One region of the Stagnihabitans sp. genome, then DNA from elsewhere that is predicted to be linked to it. Evidence: riboswitches for the same ligand, from Rfam matches in the RefSeq annotation. Region 1 holds a riboswitch; each other region holds the start of a gene.
The links. A riboswitch is a leader RNA that binds a small molecule or an ion and turns the genes downstream of it on or off. The one in region 1 is predicted to bind FMN.
Positions count from the first base shown of each region.

Region 2: another riboswitch for FMN. It lies ahead of ribD (bifunctional diaminohydroxyphosphoribosylaminopyrimidine deaminase/5-amino-6-(5-phosphoribosylamino)uracil reductase RibD); the one in region 1 lies ahead of AC1Y2B_RS13780 (DMT family transporter).
Region 3: another riboswitch for FMN. It lies ahead of AC1Y2B_RS22445 (6,7-dimethyl-8-ribityllumazine synthase); the one in region 1 lies ahead of AC1Y2B_RS13780 (DMT family transporter).

Region 1 is NZ_CBBQHX010000020.1:13,050-24,808, reverse strand. It holds gene AC1Y2B_RS13810 (co-chaperone GroES) at 1-186, shown strand, start outside; gene groL (chaperonin GroEL) at 255-1,904, shown strand; gene AC1Y2B_RS13800 (GNAT family N-acetyltransferase) at 1,971-2,567, shown strand; gene AC1Y2B_RS13795 (GNAT family N-acetyltransferase) at 2,810-3,298, opposite strand; gene AC1Y2B_RS13790 (GreA/GreB family elongation factor) at 3,283-3,780, opposite strand; gene AC1Y2B_RS13785 (NUDIX domain-containing protein) at 3,793-4,245, opposite strand; gene AC1Y2B_RS13780 (DMT family transporter) at 4,331-5,233, opposite strand; FMN riboswitch at 5,312-5,456, opposite strand; gene AC1Y2B_RS13775 (calcium-binding protein) at 5,609-6,634, shown strand; gene AC1Y2B_RS13770 (alpha/beta hydrolase) at 6,706-7,470, shown strand; gene AC1Y2B_RS13765 (low affinity iron permease family protein) at 7,515-7,943, shown strand; gene AC1Y2B_RS13760 (5-(carboxyamino)imidazole ribonucleotide synthase) at 7,950-9,017, opposite strand; gene purE (5-(carboxyamino)imidazole ribonucleotide mutase) at 9,010-9,495, opposite strand; gene AC1Y2B_RS13750 (YdcH family protein) at 9,645-9,863, opposite strand; gene AC1Y2B_RS13745 (Hsp20 family protein) at 10,097-10,510, shown strand; gene AC1Y2B_RS13740 (DUF1150 family protein) at 10,551-10,790, shown strand; gene AC1Y2B_RS13735 (cytochrome b) at 10,972-11,454, shown strand; gene trxB (thioredoxin-disulfide reductase) at 11,511-11,759, opposite strand, start outside.
Region 2 is NZ_CBBQHX010000067.1:3,934-11,568, reverse strand. It holds gene AC1Y2B_RS22505 (ABC transporter ATP-binding protein) at 1-658, shown strand, start outside; gene AC1Y2B_RS22500 (ABC transporter permease) at 655-1,476, shown strand; gene AC1Y2B_RS22495 (nitrous oxide reductase accessory protein NosL) at 1,473-1,754, shown strand; gene AC1Y2B_RS22490 (FAD:protein FMN transferase) at 1,784-2,653, shown strand; gene AC1Y2B_RS22485 (c-type cytochrome) at 2,689-3,078, shown strand; gene AC1Y2B_RS22480 (group III truncated hemoglobin) at 3,230-3,643, shown strand; gene AC1Y2B_RS22475 (nitronate monooxygenase) at 3,662-3,943, shown strand; gene AC1Y2B_RS22470 (NAD(P)H-dependent flavin oxidoreductase) at 3,912-4,679, shown strand; gene AC1Y2B_RS22465 (5-formyltetrahydrofolate cyclo-ligase) at 4,676-5,599, shown strand; FMN riboswitch at 5,937-6,078, shown strand; gene ribD (bifunctional diaminohydroxyphosphoribosylaminopyrimidine deaminase/5-amino-6-(5-phosphoribosylamino)uracil reductase RibD) at 6,161-7,156, shown strand; gene AC1Y2B_RS22455 (riboflavin synthase) at 7,172-7,635, shown strand, end outside.
Region 3 is NZ_CBBQHX010000067.1:110-3,878, reverse strand. It holds gene AC1Y2B_RS22455 (riboflavin synthase) at 1-87, shown strand, start outside; gene ribA (GTP cyclohydrolase II) at 69-707, shown strand; gene AC1Y2B_RS22445 (6,7-dimethyl-8-ribityllumazine synthase) at 756-1,232, opposite strand; FMN riboswitch at 1,308-1,436, opposite strand; gene modA (molybdate ABC transporter substrate-binding protein) at 1,735-2,511, opposite strand; gene AC1Y2B_RS22435 (winged helix-turn-helix domain-containing protein) at 2,577-2,960, opposite strand; gene AC1Y2B_RS22430 (polysaccharide deacetylase family protein) at 3,142-3,561, opposite strand; partial or broken gene AC1Y2B_RS22425 (hypothetical protein) at 3,675-3,769, opposite strand, start outside.

The DNA of each region.
Region 1 (11,759 bases):
CCCGCCGAGGGCGAGATCATTTCCGTGGGCGAAGGCGCACGCAAGGACTCGGGCGAGCTGATCGCACCGTCGGTCAAGGCTGGCGACCGCATCCTGTTCGGCAAATGGTCGGGCACCGAGGTCAAGCTGGACGGCGAAGACCTGCTGATCATGAAGGAAAGCGACATCATGGGGATCATCTCCTAAGTCGCAATTCCGGTTAGGTGGGGCAAGCCCCACCCTACATCCATTCCATTCAAACGGGAGTTAGCACAATGGCTGCTAAAGACGTACGTTTTGACACCGATGCCCGCGACCGTATGCTGCGTGGCGTCAACATCCTTGCAGACGCTGTCAAGGTGACGCTGGGCCCGAAAGGCCGTAACGTTGTGATCGACAAGTCCTTCGGCGCGCCGCGCATCACCAAAGACGGTGTGACGGTTGCCAAGGAAATCGAACTGGCGGACAAGTTCGAGAACATGGGCGCGCAAATGGTGAAGGAAGTCGCTTCCCGCACCAATGACGAAGCGGGCGACGGCACCACCACCGCCACCGTTCTGGCCCAAGCCATCGTTCGCGAAGGCATGAAAGCCGTCGCGGCCGGCATGAACCCGATGGACTTGAAGCGCGGCATCGACATGGCGACCACCAAGGTTGTCGCGGCGATCAAGGCAGCTTCGCGTCCGGTCAAGGACTCGGACGAAGTCGCCCAAGTCGGCACCATCTCGGCCAACGGCGAAGCACAGATCGGCCGCTTCATTGCGGACGCCATGCAGCGCGTCGGCAACGAGGGTGTGATCACCGTCGAAGAAAACAAGGGTCTTGAGACCGAAGTCGAAGTCGTCGAAGGCATGCAGTTCGACCGCGGCTATCTGTCGCCCTACTTCGTCACCAACGCCGACAAGATGACGGTCGAGCTGGAGGATGTGTACATCCTGCTGCACGAGAAGAAGCTGTCCTCGCTGCAGCCGATGGTTCCGCTGCTGGAATCGGTGATCCAGTCGCAGCGCCCGCTGCTGATCATCTCGGAAGACGTCGAAGGCGAAGCGCTGGCGACCCTCGTGGTCAACAAGCTGCGCGGCGGCTTGAAGATCGCGGCCGTCAAGGCCCCGGGCTTCGGCGACCGTCGTAAAGCCATGCTGCAGGACATCGCCATTCTGACCGGTGGTCAGGTGATTTCCGAAGATCTGGGCATGAAGCTGGAAAGCGTCACGCTGGACATGCTGGGCCGCGCCAAGAAGGTTTCGATCACCAAGGACAACACCACCGTCGTGGACGGCGCGGGTGCCAAGGCTGAAATCGAAGCGCGTGTTGGCCAGATCCGCACGCAGATCGAGGAAACCACCTCGGACTACGACAAGGAAAAGCTGCAAGAGCGCGTGGCCAAACTGGCTGGCGGCGTTGCCGTGATCCGCGTGGGCGGCATGACCGAAATCGAAGTGAAGGAACGCAAGGACCGCGTTGACGACGCTTTGAACGCGACCCGTGCGGCCGTGCAGGAAGGCATCGTTGTCGGCGGTGGCGTGGCCTTGGTTCAGGCGGCGAAAGTGCTGCACGATCTGGTTGGCGCCAACTCTGACCAACAGAACGGCATCTCGATCGTCCGCCGCGCGCTGGAAGCGCCGCTGCGCCAGATCGCGGAAAACGCTGGCGTCGATGGCGCTGTCGTGGCCGGCAAGGTGCGCGAATCGAACGACCCGTCGTTCGGCTTCAACGCCCAGACCGAAGAATATGGCGACATGTTCGCGTTCGGCGTCATTGACCCGGCCAAGGTGACTCGTACCGCGCTGGAAGATGCAGCCTCGATCGCGTCGCTGTTGATCACCACCGAAGCCATGATCGCCGATCGTCCGGAGCCCAAGGGCAACGGCGGCGGCCAAGGCGGCGGCATGGGCGGCATGGGCGGCATGGACGGCATGATGTAATCTGGCCTTAAGGCTGGTAGGAAAGGGCGTCCCGACTGGGGCGCCCTTTTCGTTTGGAGGTGGGGGATGGTGGTGGGGCCGGATACGTCGCGGCAGGCGAGGGCCGAGGACTATGCCGAGATCGACGCGCTCTTGGAGGCGGCCTTCGGTCAGCGGGAAAAGGCTGATCTGGTGCGGCGCCTGAGGGCGGATGGCGATATCGTTCAGGAGTTCATCATGTCCTGGGCTAAGAATGCCAACTGGACGATGCGCATTGGCGCCTATGCTTCGATGAGCCGGATGGTGGCGCCGAAGAACTGGTTCTGCCTTGGTCCCGTGGCGGTGTGGCCCGAATGGCAGAATGGCGCGCTGGCCCGCAGCGATGACACCCGCAATGCTTTTCGGTTTGGCTCCCAGCTGGTCCGCATGATCGCCTCGAATTTCGCGGAAGGAGGCGAATGGTTCCATAGCTTGCTGAGCCGGGTAGGCCTTACCAATGGCCCCGAAACCCCCACCCTCGTCGTCCTCGGCAAACCCTCCTTCTACACCCGCGCCGGCTTCTCGCTGGAGCGGGCAGCGCGGCTGACCTCGCCCTATCCGATCTCGCACACCCTGACTGCCCGCGCCGGAGATGACGTGCCCGAGCGCCAGCTGATCTACCCGCCCGCTTTTGCCGACCTCTGATCCAAAGGAGCGCGCAAGCGCGCGTTGTTTTTATCTCGCCTCTGGCGCAAGCGCCAACCGGCTCGGGTCAAGGGCCTCCGGCGGGAGTATTTGCCAAAGAGCAAATGCAAGGCGCCCCTGACCCATTCATCTGTTCCGAAATATCCACGGGGTATTCTCAAAGGGGGGCGTGCCCCCCTTTGAGGCAGGGGGTGCGGGGGATGGCAATCCCCCGCTGCCCGGGTCCGCAGAGCGGTGTCGGGTCAAAGGGGTTTGACGAGGCGGTGGATCGTGTGGCCGGTGTCGGCGTCAAAGCGTGAGACGCCGGTGGGGGTGAAGCCTTGGCGCTGCCAGAAGGCGCGGCCTTTGGGGTTGGCTTCCAGAACCGCGAGGTAGAGGCGGGGGGCGGGGTGGGCAAGGCGCTCGATCTGGGCGGTGAAGGCGGCGCCGTGGCCTTGGTTGCGGGCTTGGGGGGCAAGGATCATCAGGCCGAGATAGGCGTCCTCGGGCAGGGGGAAGCCGAAGGAGAGTTCGGCGACGCCGGAGAGGTGTCCGTCGAGATAGAGGCCGAGGCGGTGGGAATTTGCGGGGTCGCAGCCCGGTGGGCCCGAGGTGAAGACCTCTTCGACCTCCTCTGGCCCCGGGACGTGGCCAAGCCAGAGGTGGTAGTAATCCTGCGCCTCCAGCAGGAGGGCTGCGACGGCGGCGCGATCCTGGACGGGGTCCAGCGGGCGGATCAGGCGGAGGGGCATTCGATCTTCACCACGGTCAAATCGATGGCGCCGGAGGGTTTGCGCCAGGTCACGTTATCGCCGGGAGCGGCGCCGAGCAGGGCGCGGGCGAGGGGGGAGTGCGGCGTGATGCGGAACCGGGCCGGATCGGCCTCGTCCTCGCCGGTGATTTCGTAGGTCTGGGTCTGGCCGTCTTCATCTTCGACCGTGACGGCATGGCCGAAGGCAACCGCGGTCCGGGACTGCGTCGCGGGGTCGACCGGGATGGCCGAGCGCAGGCGGGCTTCCAGATAGCGGATGTCCCGTTCGGCGGCTGCCTCTGGCAGTTTGTCCAGCCGGTCGGGGCGGGCTTTCAGCGCGGCGAGGTGGGTCTGGCGGGCTTGCAGGCGCGACTGCAGCGCGGCAAGGCCGCGTGGCGTCACGTAGTTCGGATGCGGGGACAGCGGCAGGTCGGGCAGGGGATCCAACGCGCCGTCGCCCTCTTTCACGAAGGCTCTACTCATGGCCAAGGCGCTTCATCGGATCAGACGTTCCAACGGGTCATAGGTGACGCCGTCTTCCCAGGGCGCATGGGCGAGGCTGTCGGGTTTGAATCGGATCCGGCCCGAGGTCAGGTCGGATTGCGCGAAGAACTGGCGTTCGGTGACGACATGGGCGGGGTCGCGCCATGAGGTTGACAGGGCGCCATCGGTGATGGTGCAGCGGAAGAAGATATCGACCTGGTGAAAGCCGGTGGCCGGATCGTGGAATTCGTTGATCAGGGCGGGGACGCCGACCGCGATGCGCAGGCCGGTTTCCTCGTACACCTCGCGCATCAGGTTTTCATGCAGCGAGGTCCCCGATTCCATGCCGCCGCCCGGGGCGCACCACAGGTCAGAACGGCCGCCGGGATAGGCATTGACCAAGAGAAGCCGGTTCTCTTGCAGGATCAGGGCGCGCGCGGCGAGGCGGGGGGATTTGGGGGCCATGCCTAAGGCATAAGCACGGGGGCGCGAAAGTCCAGCCTCTTGTGGGGCCGGGAAAAGCGGCGGGACCGCTTTTCCCGATCTTGGATCAGGCGGTGACGGCGAGGGTCTGGGTGCTGCGGCCCGACCACAGCAGGTAAAGCGAGCCGCACAGGATCAGCACCACGCCGCCCCAGATGTTGCCTTCCGGCCAGTAGCCGAAGACCAGACCATAGATCAGGATGTTGCTGATCAGCTTGAGGTCGTCGAAGGGCTGCACGAAGGTGGCGTCAGCCGCGGCGTAGGACCATGTCAGCAGATATTGCGCTGCCATCATGATGACCCCGCCGAACACCAGCCAGGCAAGGATCTGGGACGTGGGCACTTCGAAGCCGGCCTGGGCCGAGAGGCCTGCGTTGATGGGTGTCAGCAGCACCAGAAGCCAGAGGGTGATGGCGGGGGCCTGCTCGGTCCTTGTCAGGACCTTCGTCATCAGCGACGAGCCGGCCCAGAGCACGGCTGCCGCCACGGGATAGACCATCGCCCAGGTCAGACCCGAGGTCCAAAGGCCAGAGACGATCGTGGCCCCGGCAAGCCCGATGGCGGCCGCGATCCAGCGCGGGGCCGAGACTTTCTCGCCGAGGAACAGCGCCGCGCCGACCAGCACGAAGATGGGCGAGGTCATCACCAGCGAGATGATCTGCCAGATCGGCGTCTGGGCCGCGACGGCCAGCACGAAGGCCTGCACGCCAAGCGCCGAAATGATGACCCGGACAAGGTGCAGAACCGGGCGAGAGGTTTTCAGCCCGGCCAGACCATGGCGCAGGATGAAGGGGGCCGAGAACAGCGTTGCGATGGCATATTGCCAGAAGGTGTCGGACTGCGCCTTGAATCCCAACCCGCCCCAGTCGCCCGGAGCGGTGATGTGATAGGTGATGGCATTGGCGGTGGCAAAGCAGATGCCCGCAAGCACCATATAGGCCGCGCCCTTCAGGAAGTTGGTCTGATTCATGGGTGACTCCTATCGACCTCACAAATCAGGGGGATAGGCGCACCCCTTCCGCCTCACGACTGGGCGGGGACGGGGCACACATTCTCTCTTTCATCCGGACTATACCGTCGGCCCCGGAGTTACACCGGATCTGCTGACCCTTTCTGCCCCGGAAAATCGGAGGCGAAAGGCGCTCGCGGGCTATACCGCCGGTGGGGACTTGCACCCCGCCCTGAGAATACCGGGATCAGCCCCGGCCGCTTTGGTTTAACGGCACAATCGAAAGGCGGCAAGTGCGGCGCGGTGCGCTGATGCGCGGGCTTGGTGCATTTCGGCCGGGCTTGACGAATCCGCCAAGAAAAAGAGACCGTGGCTTGGATTTCAGCGGAGATAGACATGACCCTTTTGCGCGCCACGACGGCATTTGACGATACGCAGATCAATTTCAACCTGGCCTATGCGGGGGCTGATCCTGTTCTGACGCAGGAGACGCCGGGTGAGACCTTCCGCCAGCATGGCGGCTGGTACGCCACGGGCATTACGGCGCATATGATGGCGAAATTCGAACGGGCCTATGCCGAGGATCTGAACGTGCACTCGGCTGCGGGCGAGGTGACTGCATCAAGCCCAGATCTGACCTTCGATGGCGCGGGGCTGATCAGCGGCGGCAAGGTGCAGATGATCCATGTCGCAATGACGGCAGGCGCGTCGTGGCAGATGGTGGGGACGAACATCGCCGGGACTGCCTTTGCTGCCGCCCTCACCTCAGCGGACGCTGCCGATGACCGGGCGCTGGTGGCGGCGGCGCTGGCGGGAAATGATCGCTTCCTGCTGTCGAGCCAAGCCGATCAGGTTCATGCCGGAGACGGGCGCGATCTTGTGATGGGGATGGGCGGCTTCGATACGCTGTACGGCGAGGGCGGTATTGATCTGATCGACGGCGGCGCTGGCAATGACATGCTGTTTGGTGGGGCGGGCAACGATCAGCTGTTCGGCGGGGCCGGACGTGACAGCCTTGACGGCGGCTTGGGCGATGACTTCCTGTTCGGCGGCAGAGGTCTGGGCGAGAGCCTGACCGGCGGGAACGGGCATGATTATTTTGTCATGGCCTCTAACTTCGGGTCCGACTTCAGCACGGTGACCGACTTCGTGAAGGGCACCGACCATATCCTGCTGAGTGCCGGCTTTCACGACGCCACCGGCGACCATGACCTGACCTTTGCCGATCTGAAGATCCGGCAGACTGCGGACGGTGCGATGATCCGCTTTGCCGATCCCAGTGGCGGATATGTGCTGCGCATGCTGCTGCAGGGGGTCGATGCCGCGACCCTGACAGCGGAGGATTTCGGGCAGCTGATGGATGCGCCGTTTCAGCAATCTGTCGGCGCATTCTGGAACAACTGGGTCTATTGGGTCAGCTGATTGCCACTTGTGGCGATCTGTCCCTGCGGCGCTGACTTGCGCGACGCGCGGTTTGGCCGCATCTGATAGGCATGCGTCATCCTGCTGCCCAGTTCCTTGCCGCACTGACCGCCCAGGGCCGCACGCCAGAGCGGGCGGAATGTGTGGTTTTGCTGCATGGGCTGGCGCGCACCGAGGCCTCGTTGGTGCTGATGGACGCGGCCTTGCGGGCGCGGGGCTATCGGGTGATCAACGAAAGCTACCCTTCCACCAAGGCCAGCCTGACGGAACTGGCCGAGGGCATCGGTGCGCGGGTGGCGCGCTGTGACAGCGGGCACCGGCTGCATTTCGTCACCCATTCGATGGGCGGCATCCTGTTGCGGTTGTGGCTGCGCGATCATCGGCCGGCGGCTTTGGGCCGGGTGGTGATGCTGGCGCCGCCCAATCAGGGGTCAGAGGTGGTGGATGCGCTGGGGGGGCTGGCGGCGTTTCACTGGGTCAACGGGCCGGCCGGGGCGGAACTTGGCACCGGGCCAGAGGCCCTGCCGCGCAAGCTGCCGGCGGCGGATTACGAGGTGGGGGTGATCGCCGGGACACGCTCGCTCAACCCCCTGTTCTCGCGGCTGTTGCCGGGGCCGGACGATGGCACCGTGTCGGTCGCCTCGACCTGGCTGGAAGGGATGGCGGCGCATCTGACCTTGCCGGTCAGCCACACCTTCATGATGCATTCACCGGAGGTGATTGCCCAGACGCTGAGTTTTCTGGAAACCGGCCATTTTGCGCCGGGAATGACGTGGCGCGCGGCGCTAACCTCGTTGATTGCGCCAAGGGCGGGGAGGCCTAATGTGAAGGGCTAGGGAGGCCTTGCCTCCCGTGCTTTGCGCCCCGTGAAAGGTTTCCGATGCCCTACCGTTATGGCGCCCTTGCCCGCCAGATTGCCGAACAGTCCGGCCGCCCGCGCGCCTTCACGCTGGCCGCTGCGGTGATTGTGCTGTGGATCGTGACCGGGCCGCTGTTTCGGTTTTCCGACACGTGGCAGTTGGTGATCAACACCGGCACCACGATTGTGACCTTCCTGATGGTGTTCCTGATCCAGAACACCCAGAACACCGACAGCAAGGCGGTGCAGATCAAGCTGGATGAACTGATCCGCGCCACCAAGGGCGCGCACAACGCCCTGATGGACATGGAGGAGCTGGAGGAGGAGCACCTGCTGGAGTTCCGCCTGCGCTATGCCAAACTGGCCGCAGCCGCCCGCGCCGGGCTGGTTCTGGGGCTGGTGGACACCGACTCGCCCGAGACCGAGGCGGACGCCGAGGCGAAGGCCTGACGCGGCCTATTTGCCCGGTTTGATGCGGTTGACGTGGCCCATCTTGCGCCCCGGCCGAGGCGCGCCTTTGCCGTACAGATGCAGGGCGGCGTGCTTTTCGCGGGCGATGGCGGGCACCTTCAGGATGTCATCGCCTATCAGGTTCTCCATCACCACATCCGAGTGCCGCGATCCGTCGCCCAGGGGCCAGCCGGTGATGGCGCGGATGTGCTGTTCGAACTGGTCCACCGCGCAGCCATTCTGCGTCCAGTGGCCCGAGTTGTGAACGCGCGGCGCAATCTCGTTGGCGATCAGGCCTTGGGTTGTGACAAACAGTTCAACCCCCAGCACCCCGACGTAATCGAGCGCGTTCAGGATGCGGGCGGCCAGCAGGATGGCATCGGTGCGCTGGCCGGGCGTCAGTTTGGCGGGCACGGTGGTGGTGCGCAAGATGCCGTCCTGATGGACATTCTCACCGGGGTCAAAGCAGGCGACAGAGCCGTCAAGGCCGCGGGCGGCAATCACCGAAACCTCATGGGTGAAGGTGACAAACCCTTCCAGCACCGAGGCTTGGCGCATCGCGGCCTTGGCGGCGGGGACATCGGCGGGCGACAGGATGCGGCGCTGGCCCTTGCCGTCATAGCCCAGCCGCGTGGTCTTCAGGATCGCGGGCGTGCCGATCTTTGCAACCGCCGCGTCCAGATCGGCGGCCCGGTCCACCGCCGCATAGGGCGCGCAGGGGATGCCAAGGCTGGTCAGGAAATCCTTTTCAAGCAGGCGGTCCTGCGAGGTGGCCAGCGCCTTGCGGTTCGGCCGGATCGGCTTGAGGCTTTCCAAAAGGTCAAGCGCCGAGGTCGGGACGTTCTCGAATTCATAGGTGATGACATCGACCGAAGCCGCAAAGGCGCGCAGGGCCGCCTCGTCCTCGTAAGCCGCTGTCGTCACCGCGTGGGCGACATCGCCCGCCGCAGGATTGGCGCCCGGTTCATAGATATGCGTCCGAAAGCCAAGGCGAGAGGCCGCGACCGACAGCATCCGGCCCAGTTGCCCGCCGCCCAGAATGCCGATGACAGCGCCGGAAGGAAGTTCACTCATCTTTGGGCTCCTCGGGGATCGAGGCGGACAGGGCCGCCCGCCACGCCTCCAGCCGCGCGGCAAGGGCCGCGTCTTGCAAGGCCAGAATGCCCGCCGCCATCAGGCCGGCATTGGCCGCGCCGGCAGAGCCGATGGCCATGGTTGCCACCGGATAACCCTTGGGCATCTGCAGGATGGAATAAAGGCTGTCGACACCGGACAAGGCCTTGGTCTGGATCGGAACGCCCACCACCGGCACCCGGGTTTTGGACGCCATCATGCCCGGCAGATGGGCCGCACCCCCGGCGCCTGCGATGATCACCTGCAGCCCGCGTGACACGGCCGACTTGCCGTAGTCCCACAGCCGGTCCGGCGTGCGATGCGCCGAGACGATCTTGGCCTCATACTCCACGCCCAGCTGATCCAGAATGCTGGCTGCTTCCTTCATCGTCGGCCAGTCGGACTGGCTTCCCATGATGATCCCGACCTGAACGACCATGCGCGCCCCCAAAGTGATCCGCGCGGATTATACTGGCACGGGCCGCAGGGCAAGAACCAAGCCCGCCATTTGCGCCGGACCAAGCCCGGACCGCATCAGAAGACGGCCCCGTGCGCGGGGCAATCTGCCGCTGCCGTCTGCTGGCGCAATCAGGCGATGATGTCGGGGATGATGTCGTCTTCCAACTTCACCACCTGCTCTTTCAGCGCCAGCTTCTGTTTCTTGAGGCGGCGCAGGGTCAGCTGGTCGGGCCGGCTGGAGAGTTCCAGGGCATGGATGGCCTCGTCCAGATCCCGATGTTCGCGCCGCAGCACCTCAAGCTTGATGCGCAGCATGTCTTCGAAGTTCATTTGATTGGAGGCGTTCATGGGTCAGGTCTTGGGTAAGGACGGCATAAAATGATCATATAACGATTCGCGGCGGATCGGAAAAAATTCTGCAAGGAAAAGAAGACCTCAGGCAAAAAACTTGTGCAGAACCCGGCCCCGGCGGTCCGCTGCGGGCGGGGGCTTGTGCTGCGCCGGTTGCCGCCCCATATTTCAACAGAGCGGGTGCCTTCGGGGTCCGCGCATCCGATGTCGCTTGCCACAAGGACATGACCATGACGAAACTGACGTTCGGCGCCCATCCGTATCTTTTGGGCTTTGAGCAACTTGAACGGCTGGTGGAACGCACCGCCAAGACCGCGTCGGAAGGGTATCCGCCCTTCAACATCGAGGCGACCAGCGAAAACACCTATCGCATCACGCTGGCCGTAGCGGGGTTCCGCGAGGAGGACCTGCAGATCACGGTCGAGGATCGCCAGCTGGTGATCCGGGGCCGCCAGTCCGAGGACATCACCGAGCGGGTCTATCTGCACCGCGGCATCGCCGCCCGGGCCTTCCAGCGCAGCTTCGTGCTGGCCGATGGGGTCGAGGTGGGCGGGGCCGATCTGGAACATGGCCTGTTGCACGTCGATCTGCGCCGGCAAGCGCCCGAAACGGTGGTGCAAACCATCCGCGTCGGTCGCTCGTGAGCGCAGCTGTCAAAACGTCTGGACGTCAAAGGAACACAAGATGAATACCAAATTCGACACCACGCCCGCGGCGCAAACCGCCGCCGAACGCGCCATCGTCTATGTGCGACCGGTCGCCGTGTCCGATCTGCCGGCCGCGCTGCAAGAGCAGGCGGAAGGCGTGGCCACGATCTATGCCGTGCACCGCCCGAACGGCGAACGTCTGGCCCTGGTGGCCGATTGCAAACTGGCCTTCGCGCTTGCGCGCGAGCATGACATGGCACCGGTCTGGGTGCACTGAACGGATTTTATCCGGTTTTCGGCGATTGCGGGCCTAGACCTTCGGTTATAGCCGCCCGCAATTGCAGTTTATTAAGCCTTTTGGGCCATTGCTGCAGGTGCAGCATGATCTAGGTAGCGGCCATCACGCACCACATGGCGGAAATGGCCGCCGGGTGCCGGCCCCCAAAAGGAAACGACACATGGCTTCGAAAACGGCGTACAGCGGTTTGCAAATCGGACTGCACTGGGCAACCGCCCTGCTGATTGCGGCGAATTATCTGATCTCTGACGGCATGGGGGAGGCGCTGGACGCCCACTTGGCCGGGGACCCCGTCATCGGCCTGACCCCGGTCTGGCATGTCTGGGCCGGTTCGCTGCTGCTGGCTTTGGTGATCCTGCGCCTGGCTGTTCGGGTCGTGACCGGCGCGCCCCAGGCTGCGGGTCAAAAGACACTGGCCGAGCGCGCGGCGGATGTGGGGCACTGGGTGCTGTACGGCCTGATGCTGGCGGCCCCGACCCTTGGGGCGCTGACGTGGTTTGGCAAGATGGACAGCTTGGGCGATGTGCACGTGCTGGTGATGAATGCGCTGATGCTGGTCATTCTGGGCCATGCCGCGATGGCGATCTTCCACCACTATGTCCTGAAGGATGGCCTGCTCAGCAAGATGGCCCCGCTGCGGTGACGTGTGGCGCCCAAGGCCGCCCCGCGTTGCGGTGGCGGCCTGTTCATGGGCGAAGGTCAGTGTCCACCGGCGAGCCAGCGTTCCGCGTCCAAAGCGGCCATGCAGCCCATGCCGGCGCTGGTGACGGCCTGACGATAGACATGGTCGGTCAGATCGCCCGCTGCAAAGACGCCCGGGATCGCGGTGCGGGTGGTGCCGGGCTCGACCTGAACGTAGCCGCCGTTGTGCAAGGGCAGTTGGTCCTTGACCAGTTCGGACGCCGGAGCATGGCCGATGGCCACGAAGAAGCCGTGGCAGGGGATGTC
Region 2 (7,635 bases), on a different contig from region 1:
ACCCGAGAACGCTGCCTTTCATTCGTCCCTCACCGGGATGGAGCAGTTGCGCCATTACCTTGCCCTGCGCGGTGAAAATCCCGCCTTGGCGATGGGATTGCTGGAGCGGGTGGGTCTGGGGCATGCCGCCCGCCGGCGCATCGGCACTTATTCCAAAGGCATGCGTCAGCGCGTCGGCCTTGCTCAAACCCTGATCGGCAAGCCGCGTCTGCTGGTGCTGGATGAACCGACCTCGGGCCTCGACCCCGTCTCGCGCCGCGATTTCTACGAACTGCTGGACGGGCTTGTGGCAGATGGCGCGTCAATCCTTCTGTCCTCGCACGCCCTGACCGAGGTCGAGGCGCGCACCGACCGAATCCTGATCCTGTCTGGCGGCGTTTTGGTGGCCGAAGGCACCCTGTCCGACCTGCGCAAGCGCGCGGACCTTCCCGTGACCTTCCACGTCACGCCCTGCCAAGGGGCCGAGGCCGAGGTGGCCCTTGCCCTGCCTGAAGCCACCCTTGCCGCTGGCATCCTGTCGCTGACCTGCAAGCAGGAAGACAAGCTGCGCATTTTGGCCCGCATCTCCGATCTTGGCAGCAAGATCGCGGATATCGACGTGCAGCCGCCCTCGCTGGAAGACATCTACGGCCATTTCAGCAAAAGGGCCGGGCAATGAGCCGCATCCTTGCCACCTGCGGCACCGAGTTCCGCATTGCCCTTCGCAACCGCTGGGTCGCCATATCCATCGCGATGATGGCGCTGTTTTCAGTGGTGCTGACGGCGGCGGGCTCCTCTGCCACCGGCACCATCGGGGCGGACCCGTTGTCGGTCGTCGTTGCCAGTCTGACCAGTCTCGCGGTCTATCTGGTGCCCTTGGTCGCCCTGCTCATGTCGTTCGACGCCATTGCCGGCGAGGTGGAGCGTGGTACGCTGCCGCTGTTGCTGACCTATCCGGTGTCACGCCCGGAAATCCTGCTTGGCAAGCTGCTGGCGCATCTGGCGATCCTGACCCTTGCCGTGGTCGTGGGCTACGGTATCGCCGCCGTTGTCGCACTGTCAGACGATCCGACTGCGGTGGCGGGCCTAACCTCGCTGTGGCGGCTGACGTGGTCGTCGGTTCTTTTGGGAGCGACATTCATTGGCGTCGGCTATGCCGCCTCGGCTGTGGCGCGCAGGCCGTCGGGGGCCGCCGGGCTGGCGATTGGGCTGTGGCTGGGGCTGATCGTGCTTTATGATCTGGCTCTGCTGTCTGGCATAGTCGCCGACAATGGCGGCATCTTCACCACCAAAGTCTTTCCGCTGGCCTTGCTCGCCAATCCAGCCGACGCGTTCCGGCTCTACAACCTTGCCGCATCCCAAGCCACCTCTGCCGCTGCCGGAGTGGCGGGGGCCGCCAACACGATCCCGGTCTGGGCCTCGCTGACGTCCATTGTGTTGTGGCCGATCGCGGCGTTGGCCCTAGCCACCGCAGCCTTTCGCAAGGTGACCCCATGAAACGCCTTGTCCTCGCCCTCCTCCTTCTGACTGCCTGCAAAGAGCAGGCCCCTATCCCTTTGCCAGTCGCCATGACCGCCGATTCAACGGGGTACTTCTGCCAGATGGACATTCTGGGCCACCCCGGCCCCAAGGCACAGGTCCACCTTGCCACATATCCCGGCAAGCCCCTGTTCTTCAGCCAGGTCAAGGACGCGGTGGCCTACCTCAGGATGCCCGAGCAGATCGACACCGTCACCGTCACCTATGTCAGCGACATGGGTGCCGCGCCACCCTGACTCGCCGCCGCTTTCTGACCCTGTCTGCCGTGGCCGCCCTGCCTCTGTCCTTTCCGGCCCGGGCAGCCCAGATCCCGCAATGGCACGGAACAGCCCTCGGGGCCGAGGCCGAAATCTCCCTCGACCACCCGGACGCCCCCGCCATCATCGCCCGCGCGCTGGCCGAGATCACCCGGCTGGAGAGCATCTTCAGCCTGTACCGCGCCGACTCGGCCCTGTCGCAGGTGAACGCCACAGGCCGACTGGATGCGCCGCCCTTCGAACTGCTGGAGTGTCTTGCGCTGTGCTCCCGCGTTCACGCCGCAACTGCGGGATTGTTCGATCCGACGGTTCAGCCCCTATGGCAACTTTACGCGACCAGCTTTGCTGCAGGCAGGGCCCCCACCGCCGCGCAGATCAGCGCCCTTCTGCCGCAAGTCGGTCTGCACCGCATCACCTATGACGCCGACGCCATCGTGATTCCCGAAGGCATGGCGCTGACCCTGAACGGCGTGGCGCAAGGCTTCATCGCCGACAAGCTGGCCAAGATGCTGACGCAGGAGGGCCTGACCGACATCCTGATCAACACCGGCGAATTCCGCGCCCTTGGCCAGATGCCCGGCGCCAAGGGCTGGCCGGTCAAACTGGCCAGCGGAGGCGAGGTCAATCTGGCCTCACGCGCCTTGGCCACTTCCGCGCCGCTTGGGACAGTGTTTGATGCCAAGGGCACGGTCGGCCATATCCTGAAACCCGCCACCGGCCTGCCCGCCGCCGCGCTTTGGACTTCAATCTCGATCAGCGCACCGTCGTCCGCACTGGCCGATGCCCTGTCGACCGCCGCCTGCCTGATGCCGGATCGCACCGCGATCCTCGCTGCCGTGACCCAGTTCCCCGACACCCGGATCGAAGCCCTCGTCTGATCCGGACACTTCCCCAACCCACGAAGGACACCGCGATGAAAACCCTGACCCTTGCCGCTGCCCCCGCCTTTGCGGCGGGTGATGCCACCAAGGGCGCCGATGATTTCAAACGCTGCAAGGCCTGCCATTCCATCGTGGCCCCCGATGGCACGGCCGTACAAAAAGGTGGCAAGACCGGCCCGAACCTTTACGGCGTGATCGGTCGCAAGGTCGCCAGCTATCCGGATTTCAAATATGGCGACTCGATCACCGCCGCCGCCGCCAAGGGCCTCATCTGGGACGAGGCGATGGTGGCCGCCTATGTCACCGACCCAACCGCCTGGCTGAAGACCCAGACCGGCGATGACAAGGCCGTGGCGAAGATGACCTTCAAGATGGCCACCGGCGGCGAGGATGTTGCGGCCTATCTTGCCTCGATCAAATAAGCACCTGTCCCCGGCAGGCCGTACCCGGCTTGCCGGGGTTCAACACGCCTCAAGCGGGCCGCTGCCCGCCCATCGCAGGACCCCCAGATGACAAGCATGACGTCCCCACCCGCCCAGACGGCCAGAGCAGACGGCCAGCGCCCGTCCTGCCATGACCGCCGACCTGATGGCGCACACGGGGTTGAACGACGCCATGCTGGCCCGGCTGGTGCACGGCTTTTACGACAGGGTGCGTTCGGACCCTCTGTTACGCCCGGTCTTTGCCGACCGCATCACCGACTGGGCCCCGCATCTGGCCAAGATTGTGGACTTCTGGTCCTCGGTCGCATTGATGACCGGGCGCTATCACGGCCAGCCGATGCCCAAACACCTGCTCCTGCCCGTCGAGGGCGCGCATTTTACCCGCTGGCTGGACCTGTTCCGCCAATCCGCAGTCGAGGTTTGCCCTCCTGCCGGTGCCGCCTGGGTGATCGAGCGGGCCGAGCGGATCGCAGGCTCGATCCACATGAACATTCTGGACGCCCGCAACGCCCATGGCACCGCGGGCCCCCCCCCAAGGCTTTAACCCCGAAGAAGACGTGCCATGCCAGATCATCCGTTGCATACCCCCGTCTGTTCGCTTCTGGGCTGTGATGTGCCGATCCTTCTGGCCGGGATGGGCGGCGTCGCGCGGTCGGATCTGGTGGTCGCAGTGGCGCAGGCCGGCGGCTTCGGCATCCTTGGCATGGTGCGCGAAACCCCTGCCCTGATCGCTGCCGAAATTGCGGCGGTGCGGGCTAGAACCGCCCGGCCCTTTGCGGTGAACCTGATCCCGGCAGCCACCGGGCCCCACTTTGCTGGCCGCCGAATTGCAGGTCTGCTTTGACCACAAGGTTCCGGCCATGTGCTTCTTCTGGGACGTGGTGCCCGACGCCATCGCCAAGGCCAAGTCGGCGGGATGTCTGGTTCTGCATCAGGTCGGGTCCTTGTCTGCGGCCAAGGCGGCAGAGGCGGCCGGGGTCGATGTGCTGATCGTGCAAGGGGTCGAGGCCGGTGGCCACATCCATGGCACCGTGGCAGCCCTGATAGTGGTGGAACAGGTCGCGCGCGCCACCACGCTGCCCGTCATCGCCTCGGGCGGGTTTGCCACCGGGGCCAGCCTGATTGCCGCGCTGGCTCTTGGTGCGCAGGGCATCCACTGTGGCACGGCGTTTCTGGCCACGCAGGACTCCTTCGCCCATGACGACCACAAGGCGCGGGTTCTGGCGGCCCAGGCCGAGGATACCGTCTACACCGATGCCTTCGCGCTGAACTGGCCGCCCCATTCCCCGGTTCGCGTGATCGGCAACTCGGTAACGCGGGCCTTGGGCCATGACCTGATGGGCCACCACCCCGATCGCCTCCCGCGGGAGGTGATTGCCTGGGACGATGGGCGCCCGCTGCTGAAATGCTCCACCGACTCGCCGCTGCGCACCACGACCGGGGATCTGGAAGCAATGGCCGCCTTTGCCGGCCAAAGCGTGGCGCTGATCAACAGCCTGCCCTCGGCGGCGGGCCGCATCACCACGATCCTGTCACAAGCCCGGGCCGCGCTGGCATGGCTGCAAGGGATGACATCATGAAGCCTCCCGCCTCGCCCCCCTGTCTTGCGGCCGCGTTCGACCCTGCCACTGTCGACGCTGAACAGGCCCGGGATGTGTCGATCTGGCGCAGGGCCGAACCCCACCGCCTGCTGGCCGAACGCGCCGCCATGACGGTCGAGGCACGGCATGCCGCCGCGCTGGCGGTGGTCGACCATCTGGATTGGGCGCTGACTAACCGGTTCGGGGACCTGCACGGGCTGACGATTTCGGCCTGGTGGCCGATCAAGGCCGAACTCAACCTGCGCAACTGGCTGGCCGGTCTGGAGGCCCGAGGCGCACGCGCGGCGCTGCCTGTCGTTGTCACCCAGGGTGCAGCGCTGGTCTTTCGCTCCTGGACCCCAACGGCCCGGATGGAGCGCGGCGTCTGGAACATCCCCGTACCCGCCGAAGGGCCAGAGGTGCGCCCCCACATCGCCGGCAAAGCCGATGGCCTTGCGATTGCGCGCAATCACGGGACGCGGATCGCGCCAGCGGGCGGCAACAAACACTCGGGGATGGGGCGGGAAGGCCGCAAGACGCGGCTGGACCATGGCTGGCACGCCATGAGGTGTTGGTTCTTTACAGCCCAAAGGCGCCCTCGACATCCGATCCGGAAGCGGGGGGGCTGCCGCCCCCCCCGCACCCCCCTGCCCGGAGGAGGGGCTCGCCCCTCCTGCCGGACCTCCACCCAGGATATTTGTACAAGTCTGAAAGGGGCAGCAGAAGAGAAGGTTTCGGCGACATTGGCGGCTTTGGCGAGTGTGGCGGAGCATGGCCCTATGGTGAGCCGTCGGCGATGCGCCATGCCCTTGGGCAGGTCCATCGGGGCGATTGCGACCAGAAGCCGGGAAGGATTGGCAGGATGCCGTTTGCCTCTCTTTGGGGGGGGCAGGTCGAGGTCTGGCGGCACAGCGATCTGATCGTGCACGCGGGCAAGGGGCAGCGCGGCGGGATAATGGGCCCAAAAGGCGGGTTGGCTGCGGCTGCGCAATCGTTAAGAAAGTCCTGACAAAATTCTGAATATATATTCAAAACATATAGATACACTGGATTGCACGCGTGCAATCCACCCCGCTTTCACGCGGCCGACCCGGCCATTCCCTTCCCCGCGGAACAAAGGCTTCCCCGGTGGCCGAAGGGTCCCAAACGCCGTTGTCAGGGCCCGGATCTCGCCTTGGATTGCCATTTGCCTCACAGGCAAGGATTTCAGGCATCATGGCCCCCTTGCCCTGACGCCAAGCTCGGCCTAGGTCATTCAGACGTTCTCAGGGCGGGGTGTGATTCCCCACCGGCGGTAATGGCCTTGGCCTAGCCCGCGAGCGCCTTCCTTGCGGAAGGGTCAGCAGACACCGGTGTGATCCCGGGGCCGACGGTATAGTCCGGATGGAAGAGAACAGACCGACGCGCGCAGCCCCTGACTTCGGGGGCAGCGTCGTTGGCCTGTGCGTCCCTGACACGCGGTGGTGGATCGGGGAAGGCGCATGACGCGGGACATGACTTCAAATGACACAAGGGCAGCCGTTCTGGCGGCGGCGTTTCGTGATGCCTTGACCCTGGCGGCGACGACAGAAGGTGCCACGGCACCGAACCCCTCCGTGGCTTGCGTGCTTCTGGATGCAGCGGGGCAAACCCTGATCGCCGCCGCCCATCCCGGCACCGGCCAACCGCATGCCGAAGCGCTGGCCATCACTTTGGCGCGGCAGGCAGGGGTGGCCGACAAGATCGCCACCGTGATCGTCACGCTGGAGCCCTGCAACCACCACGGTCGAACCGGCCCCTGCACGGAAGCAATCCTGACCACGCCGGCGCGTGAGGTCTGGTATGCCGTGCCCGACCCCAACCCGCTGGCATCCGGCGGGGCCGAGCGGTTGCGGGGGGCGGGGCTGGCGGTTCACGCGCTGCAGGAATTGGACCATCCCGAACGGCCGACCCTGCTCGACGATGCAACGCGGCTTCTGGCGCCCTTTGCAAGCCGGGTGCAACGCGGACGACCTTTCATCACTGTCAAGCAGGCGCTGGACACATCAGGCAGCATGATCCCACCGCCGGGGCAAAAGACCTTCACCGGACCACAGGCTCTGACGCTGGCCCACCGTCTGCGCCGCAGGGCCGACGCAATCCTGACTGGGTCGGGCACCGTGCTGGCCGACCGCGCGGCCTTCACCGTGCGCCACGTCCCCGACATTCCCGGCAAAGCGCGCATCTTGTGCATTCTTGACGGAAGGGCACGCGTGGACGCCGCCTATCTGCAGGAAGCACGCCAGCGCGGCTTTCGTCCGGTGATCGCCAGCGACCTGATCACAGCCCTGCAAGACCTCGCGGCGCAGGGCTGCAACGAAGTGCTGGTCGAAGCCGGGCCGGCGCTGCTGAAGACCCTGCGCGAGACCGGGCTTTGGGACGAATGGGTGCTGATCCAGCAAGGACCACCCGATCAAGGCGACCACATCACCATCACCCACAACACCCAGCCAGCCTGAAGGGAAGCGCATCACATGTTCTCTGGAATCATCGAAAACCTTGGACGGATCCGGGCAGCGGATCAGGCGGATGGCAATCTGACGCTGGACATCGAGACCGGCTTTGCCGATCTGGCCTTGGGCGAAAGCGTGGCCGTCAACGGAACCTGCCTGACCGTGGTGACCTATGACGCCACCGGCCGCGCCACCTTTTATGCCAGCCCCGAGACCCTTGCCCGCACCAATCTTGGCGCGCTGCAGGCGGGAACCGTGGTCAACCTGGAACGCGCTGTTTCCATGTCCACCCGGTTGTCGGGCCATCTGGTGCAGGGCCATGTCGATGGCCTCGCCCGGCTGGAGGCCGTGATCCCAGAAGCCGGTGCATACCGGATCGAACTGACCCTGCCGCAGGGGCTGGCGCGCTACTGTGTTGAAAAGGGTTCGATCGCGCTGGATGGCATCAGCCTGACGCTGAATGCCGTCAAGGATCTGGCCGAGGG
Region 3 (3,769 bases), on a different contig from region 1:
CAGACCCGCCAACCGGGTGATCTGCTCAATGTCGAATCCGACGTCATCGCCAAATATGTGGAGCGTCTATGCAAGCCCTCCCTCTGACTTCCGATCCCCGCGCTCTGGTGGAGTTCGTCGCCGTGGCGGACCTGCCGACGGTTTATTCCTCTGTCCCGTTCCGGGCGCATTCCTTCCGAAGCCGGATTGATGGGACCGAACATCTGCTGCTTGTCTCAGCCGGCAAGACCACCGGCGCGCCTTTGGTGCGGATGCATTCGGAATGCCTGACCGGCGACGCTTTCGGCTCATTGCGCTGCGATTGCGGGCCGCAGTTGCAGGAAAGCCTGCGGCGATTGGCAGCCTCGCCCGGCGGAATTCTGGTTTATCTGCGCGGCCAGGAGGGGCGCGGCATCGGGTTGGCCAACAAGATGCGCGCCTATGCCTTGCAGGACCGCGGAATGGATACGGTCGAGGCCAACCGTGCACTTGGCCTGCCCGAAGATGCCCGCGACTATGCAGAAGCGGCGGAGATGCTGCAGGCCTTGGGGGCACCCAAGATTCGGCTTCTGACCAATAATCCGGAAAAGGTGGCAGCTTTGCGCCGTCATGGGATTGATGTGACGGCCATCGAACCGCTGGTGATCGCGGCGAACCCGTTCAACGCGGGCTATCTGGACACAAAGGCCCGCAAGTTCGGCCATTCTCTGCCGCTGATGCCAGGCTAAACTCGCTGTGGTCAGGCCAACCGTGCGGCTGGCCTGACCGTGTGAACCTTACGCGGACTTGGTGCCGCCTGCCGCCAGCGAGGCGTTCAGGTCCAGCACGTGGCGGACCGCATGCGCGGCCTCTTCGCCCTTCTTGACGAAGTGGTTGCGGAAGAAGGTGGTCAGCGCCTCAACCGGCTGGAAGTTGTGCGGGGTCAGCGAGACGGAGAAGACCGGCATCCCGGTTTCCATCTGCGCGGCCATCAGCCCATCAACCACGGCGGCGGCGACGAAGTCATGCCGGTAGATCCCGCCATCCACCACCAAGGCGGCGGCGACAACGGCGTCATAGCGCCCGGTTTGCCCCAGTTTCTTGGCCAGAAGCGGCATCTCGAAGGCGCCCGGCACGTCGAAGGCGTCGATCGTGGCACCGGGCAACAGGTGCGCCGCCGCTGCGACGAAACCCTCATGCGCACGGTCGACGATGTCAGCATGCCAACGCGCCTTGATGAAGGCGATCCGAGTGGTCTTGTAAGTGTCAGTCATTTGGAACCTCTGCAAAATTGCGCTAGGTCCCAGAGCACGAGCCAAGCCCTGCACGCCCGAAAGGAGCGCGCAAGTCATGGTTCTCTTTCATCCGGACTATACCGTCGGCCCCGGAATTACACCGGATCTGCTGACCCTTCCCGAAGGAAGGCGCTCGCGGGCTATACCGCCGGTGGGGAATTGCGCCCCGCCCTGAGAACAGCTGTGTTCTAGCAGGAAAAAGCCGCACAGCAAGGCTCCGAAGGGCAGGAACGGAGGCAGAAGTCCCGCACGCGATACCGTGCGCCGCACCCTCGGCAGCCCCGAAATGGCTGGCCTTCAGGCCATCCGGGATTGCCGATGCCCGGTCTAGCACCGCCTGACGCTTGGGATCACCCGTCCCCTTTCCAAGGTTGCGCCACCGACGGCCCGGCACTCAAAGGCGAAACGCGCCGGGACAGGCGCAGCGCGTCTTTTGACGGGAAGGCGCGGAATACCTTCGCTGTTCTGGTTCCGGAGGCCCCTATTTGACGACGATGAAACCCTGCGCCGTGAAGACCGCGCCTGCGGCATCAGAGGACAGGTCATCAAGGAAGGCCTGCGCTTCGGGTGCCTTGCTGGCGGCCATGACGGCGGCAGGATAGATGATCGGCTTGTGGCTGTCTTCCGGGAAGGTGCCGACAACGCTGACCTTGTCATCGGAGATCGCGTCCGACGCATAGACGACGCCATAAGCAGCCTCTCCGGTTTCCACCAGCTTTAGGGCAGCGCGGACGTTGTCAGCCTGTGCCACTTTGGGTGCAACTGCATCCCATGCGCCAAGATTGGTCAGCGCCTCCTTGCCGTATTGGCCGGCAGGAACCGAGTCGACCAGACCCATCGCCAACTTGCTGTCACCCACCAGCTTGGCCAGATCAAACCCCTTGGCGATATCAACCTTCGCGGCGGCCTTGTCCGCTGCGACCAAGATAAGGGTGTTGCCGAGGATGGTCTTGCGGCTGTCGTCCTTGATCAGTTTGGCATCGGCCAAGGTATCCATCCACTGCTTGGAGGCGGAAATGAAGATGTCCGCCGGTGCACCGTCTTGAATCTGTTTGGCCAACTTGGCCGAAGATTCGTAAGAGATGGTCACTTTGTTGCCGGTCGATTTTTCCCAATCCGCTGCAATCGCATCCAGAGCCGTCTTCAGGCTGGAGGCCGCAAAGACGGTGATTTCCGCCGCCGAGGCAAAGCCCGGCCAAGCGAGGGCAGTGGTCAGGCCAAGCGCCAGCAGCATGGCACGACGGGTCAGAAAGGTCATGGAATCCTCCAGAAGACGATATGTTCGGCCAAACATATCATGAAGGAAGCATTGGGATGCAAGCGCTATTTCTGCGCGGAAATATCGCGAAGCATCGACTTCAGGGCCTGAATGTCCTGCGCACCGGCCCGCGCCGCCGTTTCTTCGATGGCGCGGTAAAGACGCAGCATGGTCAAACCCGCCTCTGTGACCCGCGCCCCGCCGCCGCCCGGTCCACCGCGACTGCTTTCGACCAGCGGGTCACGAAAGGCCGCGTTCATCTCTTCGACCAGCATCCAGGCGCGCTTGTAGCTCATCTTCATTTCGCGTCCGGCGGCAGAGATGGAGCCGGTGTCGCGGATCAACTCCAGCAGTTCTGCCTTGCCGGGGCCAAGCATGGCGTCGTCCCCGAAAAATATCCGAAGTTGCAGGCGGGCGGGGGGGACGGGTTTGGAGGCTGGGTCAGTCATGGCCCCAAGGTTCCGCCAAAAGCCCGGCAATGCAAGTGGCATTGTCGCCATGGAGAACCGGTGGGACAACAGCCAAATTGGGCCTGAAGCCCTTCGGCAAACGCGGCAATCCCGCGCCTGTGCCCGTCGACGAAACCAGAAACGGGAACGCCGCCAAAGTTCCGTCGATCTGTCGAACCCCTCAACTGATCCATTCCATCACGAATGGGTCACGGTCTGCCGGACCAAGCCGCTGACCATGGGAGCCAGCGCGCAACCCGACACCGTAAAGCCCACGCGGCTGTGCCAGAGGGATCGGTCGGATTTCCTTTGGGGTGGCCGGCTTTAAGCTGCCAAGATACGGCGGCCGGAACATCGGCATCCTGCGCGCAACGGTTGCGGCGATCAGCCTTGGCGTGGGATTGATTTCCAAGACGGGCGCGATACCAGAAGAGGCTGCCGTGTTGGGATGGGTGAAGGTGTGGTGTCCCACTTCATGGCCTTCGTCGACCATGCGCCGGACGAAATCGGCCGCGAATGCCGCGTTTTCACATGTCACAAAGAATGTCGCCTTCACCCCCCTTGGCGCGGATGTCCGGCGCCCTGCGGCGGTCTGGATCATGATCAAAAGTCAGTGCCTCGGAACCCGGCGGAGCCATGGCGATTGACCGTGAAGGGCACTGCAAGCGTCTGATATGTTTCGATCAACTGACCTGGATCGCAGCTTGCGTCCGCCTACATGTTGTGAAGGTCGTTAATCGGCGCTGAAATAACCTCCAGCGGAGCGCCCGTGCCTGCCAGGAAGTTATTTCGGCGCTTGGCCAAGGTTG